DNA from 2 places in the Butyrivibrio sp. AE3004 genome. Region 2 is predicted to be linked to the other one. Evidence: riboswitches for the same ligand, from Rfam matches in the RefSeq annotation. Region 2 holds a riboswitch; the other holds the start of a gene.

Region 1 (3,409 bases), 2.4 Mb from region 2:
AGTTTATATAGCAGGCGATACAGGCCTTACAAAGGAATCAAAGCTTGTAAAGTGCGATATTGCTCTTGTGCCTGTAGGCGGTACGTATACCATGGATGCAAAAAAAGCTGCAGATCTTATAAACACAATTCGTCCGGAGTATGCCATACCTACACATTATGGAAGTATAGTTGGCAAAAAGACTGACGGACAGACCTTTGCCGGATATGTAAAGAGCCCTGTTATGGTTATAGAGAAAATACAGTATTTTGAATAATAGTATGATTTACCAAATAAAAATCCCGGGAAGGTTTAAGGAAATACCTTTTCGGGATTTTGTGTAGTTGTGCTTTAATTTGCAAAATCCGGGAATCTATCAACAAAATAATGGAAAGATGGACTATTCTGATGTATTTTAGTTATAAGAAAAGATGAACTGATCGGAGGAGGGCACAGCATGGAAATTACAGCTAAATTAGAGGGTCTTATTGAAAAAGCAAAGAGTGACAAGAGTCTTAAGGAAAAGCTTCTTAATACGAGAGAGTCTGAAAATCCAATTGCTGATTTTTGTGATATAGCAACTCAGAACGGTTTTCCTATGACGGTAATGGATATAGTTAATCAGGGAGAAGAGTTTTATGCGGAAATAAAGCGCAGCACAAACGGTGGTGGAGAAAACTCACCTGATCTTGATTTCCAGAATGATGAATACTCCATTTTTATGATGAGGCTTAAGGATCTGTAAATCATAGTAAATAAATATCAGGAAACGCCGGCTATTTTCATAGGAGAATAGTCGGCGTTTCTTGATTTAAATTAATTTTTTTAATGACCTACAACCTGGTAATCTTTGTTCCAGATAAGCTCAAGCCCGTCAAAAAGATAGGTGAGCTTTCCATCAGGATATAGGCTGATGAACTTACTTGTGATATCGGACGGATTATCCTTGGAATTGTAGAAAACACCGCCAATATCATTGTACCCCTGCCTGTCATAAACAAAACCGTCAATAGTGATCTTAGAAGGAAATGTTGATAAATCTGGCATGATCTGACTCCTTTATAATACTTATGGGTTGTCGTATCTTTGTGGGACATTCTAGCACATAATTGCCTAATTGTAATTGATTAAAATTAATTTAAAGTAAAGCATTGAGGTAAGCGGATTCCGGGAGAATTAACTTGCAGCCTATGACAAAATTAATGTATTTTTGCGTTTGGGGAGATATGTAATAATGTTTATTTGTGGTCGTTATTTCCTATCTATATTGACATGATATATTATGTGTACTAGAATTGAGTGCAATTGAATAACTATCTTCAGGGCAGGGTGTAATTCCCTACCGGCGGTATAGCCCGCGAGCCATTTGGCATGATTCGGTGAGATTCCGAGGCCGACAGTATAGTCTGGATGAGAGAAGAGTTTTGCTTATGATTAGGTATCCCTGGGAATATTTATGTTCTCGGGGATTTTTGTTGTTTGGGAGCCATATAAATTCATGAAGCGTATGACATGTCTTGGATAGGAATATTCAAGACATTTTTTTTTGGAGGAGACCTATGAATGATGAGTTTTATATGAAGAGGGCGCTTGAACTTGCAAGGAAAGGCGCAGGCTTTGTCAACCCCAATCCAATGGTGGGCGCGGTGATCGTAAAGGATGGAAAAATAATCGGAGAGGGGTATCATGAACGCTACGGTGAGCTGCATGCGGAAAGAAATGCTCTTAAGAACTGCAGTGAAAGTCCAAAAGGCGCGACTATGTATGTAACGCTTGAACCATGCTGTCACTATGGAAAAACACCGCCTTGTACTGAGGCAATAATTGAAAACGGCATAAGCCGGGTGGTTGTGGCATCACTTGATGTAAATCCACTTGTTGCGGGGAAAGGTATAAAGATTCTGGAGGAGCACGGAATATCAACATCTGTGGGGATTCTTAAGGAAGACGCTGACAATCTGAATAAGGTCTTCATCAAATATATTCGTACACGACTTCCATATGTGGTTATGAAATATGCAATGACTTCCGATGGCAAAATTGCGACAAAAACCGGAGCTTCAAAATGGGTAAGCTCGGAGGAATCAAGAAAGAACGTGCACAGGCTCCGCAGCAGACTTTCGGCAATTATGGTAGGAGTCGGAACAGTTATTTCGGACGACCCGCTTCTGACCTGCAGAATATCTGCTGATAGCGAAAATTCCGGAAATGAATACAGAAATCCCATAAGAATAATCTGCGATACAAACTTTTCCACTCCGATGGATGCACATGTGGTTTTGGATGCAAAAAACAATAAAACAATAATAGCAACCTGCTCAGAGGATGAAAGAAGGCAAGACTATTTTGAAAAAATGGGATGCGAGATTATCAGGGTATCAAAAAAAGACGGAGTAATAGATTTAAAAGAGCTCATGCAAATCTTAGGAGAAAGAGGAATAGACAGCATTCTTCTTGAAGGAGGAGCTACGCTCAATTACAGTGCGCTAAATGCTCAGATAGTAGATGAAGTACAGATATATATTGCACCGAAGGTATTTGGAGGTCATGCAAAGAGTCCTGTTGAGGGTACGGGAATAGAGATACCCGGTGATGCATTTTTACTTTCGCCGAGAAATGTATCCATGATAGGACAGGATGTTCTTATAGAAAACGAGGTGATTTATCAGTGTTTACAGGCATAATCGAGGAGATCGGCAAAATCAGGGCTGTTTCCCGTGGAAGCGCTAAAAGCCAGCTTGTGGTAGGGGCAAGGAAGGTTCTCGAAGATGTTCATCTTGGGGACAGTATTGCGGTAAACGGCGTGTGCCTTACTGTTATCAGCTTTGATAAAGAGAGCTTTACAGTGGATGTTATGAATGAGACTTACTTAAGATCAAGTCTTGGAAATCTTAGGATTGGAAATGAAGTGAATCTGGAAAGGGCAATGGCAGCAGGCGGACGTTTCGGAGGACATATAGTTTCGGGACATATTGACGGAACAGGAAGAATAAAGGGAACGAGAAAAGACGGAAATGCAGTGTGGTACGAAATAATAGCAGATAATAGCATTCTTAAGGGAATTGTTGAAAAGGGATCAATAGCTATAGACGGAATAAGCCTGACTGTTGCAGCAGTTACACCGATAAGTTTTTCAGTATCAATAATACCACATACTCTGGAACAGACTATTCTTAAGGATAAGCGCGCGGGAAGTACGGTTAACCTTGAGAACGATATTATCGGGAAATATGTTCAGGCTTTCCTTACAAAGCCAAATGACAATAATGAAAAAATATGGGAGGTATTGTATGGATAAAAAATTAGTGGAGCAGGCGCTTGAAGATTTACGACAGGGAAAAATCGTACTTGTTATGGATGACGAGAACCGGGAGAACGAGGGTGATCTTATATGTGCAGCTGAATTTGCATCTACGGAAAATGTGAATTT
Region 2 (3,409 bases):
CACCGGAAATGTTACGAACCCCGCACAATCCTACAACATTCCCTGCCTTCTCGGCAACAATATATACTGTATCATCTCTTGTGCTTGCTTCAAGTAACTGTTTTTCGGACCAGGCCTCTTTACCGAGATTATCCTTTTCAAGCTCTGCTGCCGCTGTAATGTCTTCTGCCTTTAAATCTCTTATATAAATAGATTCGCCGGCACCCTTCTTTTTTCTGTCTGCAGACTTGGCTGTATCGGTTTTTCCACCTTCTGTTTTTTTCTCAGTCGCCTCGCGCTCTGCCTGTGATGCTCTCAAATACTCCGGTGCAAAGCTGTCTGCATCAGTAATCTTTCCTTCGCGCATGTAAACCTGTGCCAGCGAAGATATGGCAGATGCTCTTTGTCTGTTCATGTGTGCAGGTGCAAGAATGTAGTTCACTTCCAGAAGTTCTTCAAGCTGATCCCTGTACACAGGTATTCCATCCCCAAGAAGAATAACGGTCTTTCCGAGCATGTTCAGCTCTGCAGCTATTTCCTGCACAGAAACAGCTTCCTGGCTTTTTATTATTTTCATTGAAAAATAAGTTTCTTTGTACTTTTCATTTTCCTTTTCGGGAACAAATGAATAAATTCCGGTGTATACCTGATTTCTTCTGGCATCCATCATCGGACAAATCACGTATTCACTTCCGTAAAACTGATATGCCATTGCATCAAGTGTAGGCACGGCAATAAGAGGTTTGTCCATAGCAAGACAAAGTCCCTTGGCAGTAGCTGATCCTATTCTTAGTCCCGTAAATGAGCCGGGACCTGCCGAAACTGCCACCGCATCTATTGTTTTAAGATCAAGTGAAATTCTTTTTTTTATTTCCTCCATCATAGGAAGAAGCAATTCTGAATGGGTTATCTTATGTTGAATTGAGAATTCAGAGAGTAGTCTGTCATCCTCCATGACTGCAACGCTGCACACAAGCCCTGATGTATCTAGCGCAAGTATTTTCATATTTTATCTCTTATCTATCGTGCTAAGGGTAATTCGACGATAGTCTGTTCCTTTCTTAAGGTCCTTTTCAATACGTATTTCCATGTATTTTTCAGGTAATATTTCTTCAATAAGATTTGCCCACTCTATGAAGCACAATCCCTGTCCGTAAAAATAATCCTCGTATCCTATCTCATCCATCTCACTGACATCTCCGATTCTGTAGACATCAAAATGATAGAACGGGATTCTACCCTCATCATAAACCTGAAGTATTGTAAATGTAGGACTGTTAACAGGGCCTTCAATTCCCAATCCTGCTGCAACTCCCTGAGTCAGGACAGTCTTACCAACTCCAAGATCCCCGATCAGTGTATATACCGATCCGGGCGCAGCTGTTTCGCCTATTCGTTTTCCAAATGCGAAGGTTTCCTCCGCTGAGTATGTTTCTAATATTGTATTCATATTATCAGAATATTCCAGCAGTAAAAAAAAAGCAAGTCGCTCTATAAAAGGTATTGACGAAGATTATTACTGCTATATAATAAATCTAGAAAAATAATCTTCGGGGCAGGGTGTAATTCCCTACCGGCGGTGACTGTATTTCAGAAGTCCGCGAACCGCTCTTGCGGCCGATTTGGTGAAATTCCAAAACCGACAGTATAGTCTGGATGATAGAAGATGACGTTTTATTTTTGTCCCGAATCAGCATTCTTGTTGATTCGTTTTTGTTTTCTAAGGTAGAGCGTTCGTAGTCTGATCATTCTCCTCCCCGACAATAATCAGGAGGAATTAAACACCATGAAAAACAACTTAATAGCATCAATCGCAGAGAACTCACTTATTGTTGTGATTTTTGTTTTACTCATTGCAGTAACATTTATCGCAGCCAGGCTGGCTGAAAATTATGTAGCAAAAAAGTCAGGCACTGAAAATCCCGGCATGAACACAAGAAAAATCGTAATAATCGGTATTTTCTCAGCTATATCCGCAATACTTATGCTTTTTGAAATTCCGATGCCTTTTGCACCAAGTTTTTACAAGCTTGACCTTTCCGATCTTCCTGCAGTAATCGGAGGCTTTGCTTTCGGTCCCATGACCGGTGTTATGATAGAATTCATAAAAATTCTGCTCAATCTAATTATAAACGGTACTCAGACAGCTTTTATCGGAGAACTTGCAAACTTCATAGTGGGATGCAGCTATGTTCTCCCGGCTTCCATCATTTACATTTTCAGGAAAAATCGTCAGACTGCATTTATATCATGTCTGGCAGCTACTATGATAATCACCATTGTTGGAAGTTCACTGAATGCCTTCTATCTGCTTCCGGCCTTTGCAAAGCTTTACGGTATGCCACTTGATGCTCTTATAGGTATGGGAACAGCTATAAATCCCGCAATCAACAATATGTTTACATTTGTGCTTTTTGCTGTAGCTCCTATAAATCTTTTAAAAGGTGGTGTTCTCAGTGGAATAACAGTACTCGTTTACAAAAAGCTCAGTCCGGTTTTAAAAAATACCTCCTTGGTTCCCGACAGAAAAAGAGAAGCAGAATCTGAAGCATAAGCATTTCAATTTATATATTCTTTATCGTTTTTTTATAGCATAAAAATGGCGTCTTTATTGACTTTTATACATGTGACTTCTAAGATTAATCTATATCTTTGGTCACTAATAACTGTCAATGAGGCGCCTTCTTTATGAAAAGGTTGATTACAAAAAAATTGGTTCCCGGCATGGTTTTGTCGGATAACGTGTATGCTCATGATAACAACCAGCTGATATTACCAAAAGGATGTGTTCTTGATAATCAGACCATCACTAAGCTGTCTTTCTATTCTGTTCTGAATGTTCTTGTGGAAGATCCATCCGAAGACCTGCTTACACCGCAAGATAACAACAACAGATCATATGCTGCAAGCCTGAGACAAACCGCAGAATTCATTGAATTCAAAAAAGATTTTGAAAACTGTGCAACAAAATTCAAGGCCGGAATTGAAGAACTTATCAATGACAAAGAGCACTTTGACATTGATGCCATAATTTCGCCCATATATGGTCTTTTACGTAAAGGAAGCAGTTCCTCTAATCTTTTGGATATGCTTCATAGCCTTCGAAGCTATGATGATGCTACTTATGTACATTGTATTAGTGTTGCCATGATCTGCAATATCCTCGGTCAATGGCTAAAAATGAGCGAAGAGGATATCCTAACCCTTACAGAGGCCGGATTACTTCATGATATAGGCAAACTTCTGATTCCAAATGAAATAATAACAAAACCTTCTATACTTACCAATGATGAATATTCTGTAGTACAGACACACCCTGCTCAAGGTTATCTGATTCTTACAGACCTCGATCTTAGTGACCACGTAAAAAATGCAGCGCTTATGCATCATGAGCGCTGCGATGGTTCAGGCTATCCCTGCCATTTAAAAG

The links. Region 2 has a riboswitch for FMN ahead of BV60_RS0115180 (ECF transporter S component). Riboswitches for the same ligand answer to the same signal wherever they lie in the genome.
Region 1: linked by a shared signal. The riboswitch ahead of ribD (bifunctional diaminohydroxyphosphoribosylaminopyrimidine deaminase/5-amino-6-(5-phosphoribosylamino)uracil reductase RibD) and the one ahead of BV60_RS0115180 (ECF transporter S component) in region 2 are both predicted to bind FMN.

The regions. Positions count from the first base shown of each region.
Region 1 covers NZ_JNLQ01000002.1:383,020-386,428, forward strand. Annotated here, with positions in the region: gene BV60_RS0104720 (MBL fold metallo-hydrolase) at 1-256, shown strand, start outside; gene BV60_RS0104725 (Nif11-like leader peptide family natural product precursor) at 437-724, shown strand; gene BV60_RS0104730 (hypothetical protein) at 805-1,026, opposite strand; FMN riboswitch at 1,291-1,405, shown strand; gene ribD (bifunctional diaminohydroxyphosphoribosylaminopyrimidine deaminase/5-amino-6-(5-phosphoribosylamino)uracil reductase RibD) at 1,539-2,663, shown strand; gene ribE (riboflavin synthase) at 2,648-3,277, shown strand; gene BV60_RS0104745 (bifunctional 3,4-dihydroxy-2-butanone-4-phosphate synthase/GTP cyclohydrolase II) at 3,270-3,409, shown strand, end outside.
Region 2 covers NZ_JNLQ01000002.1:2,822,670-2,826,078, forward strand. Annotated here, with positions in the region: gene tsaB (tRNA (adenosine(37)-N6)-threonylcarbamoyltransferase complex dimerization subunit type 1 TsaB) at 1-985, opposite strand, end outside; gene tsaE (tRNA (adenosine(37)-N6)-threonylcarbamoyltransferase complex ATPase subunit type 1 TsaE) at 989-1,429, opposite strand; FMN riboswitch at 1,522-1,651, shown strand; gene BV60_RS0115180 (ECF transporter S component) at 1,766-2,533, shown strand; gene BV60_RS0115185 (HD-GYP domain-containing protein) at 2,668-3,409, shown strand, end outside.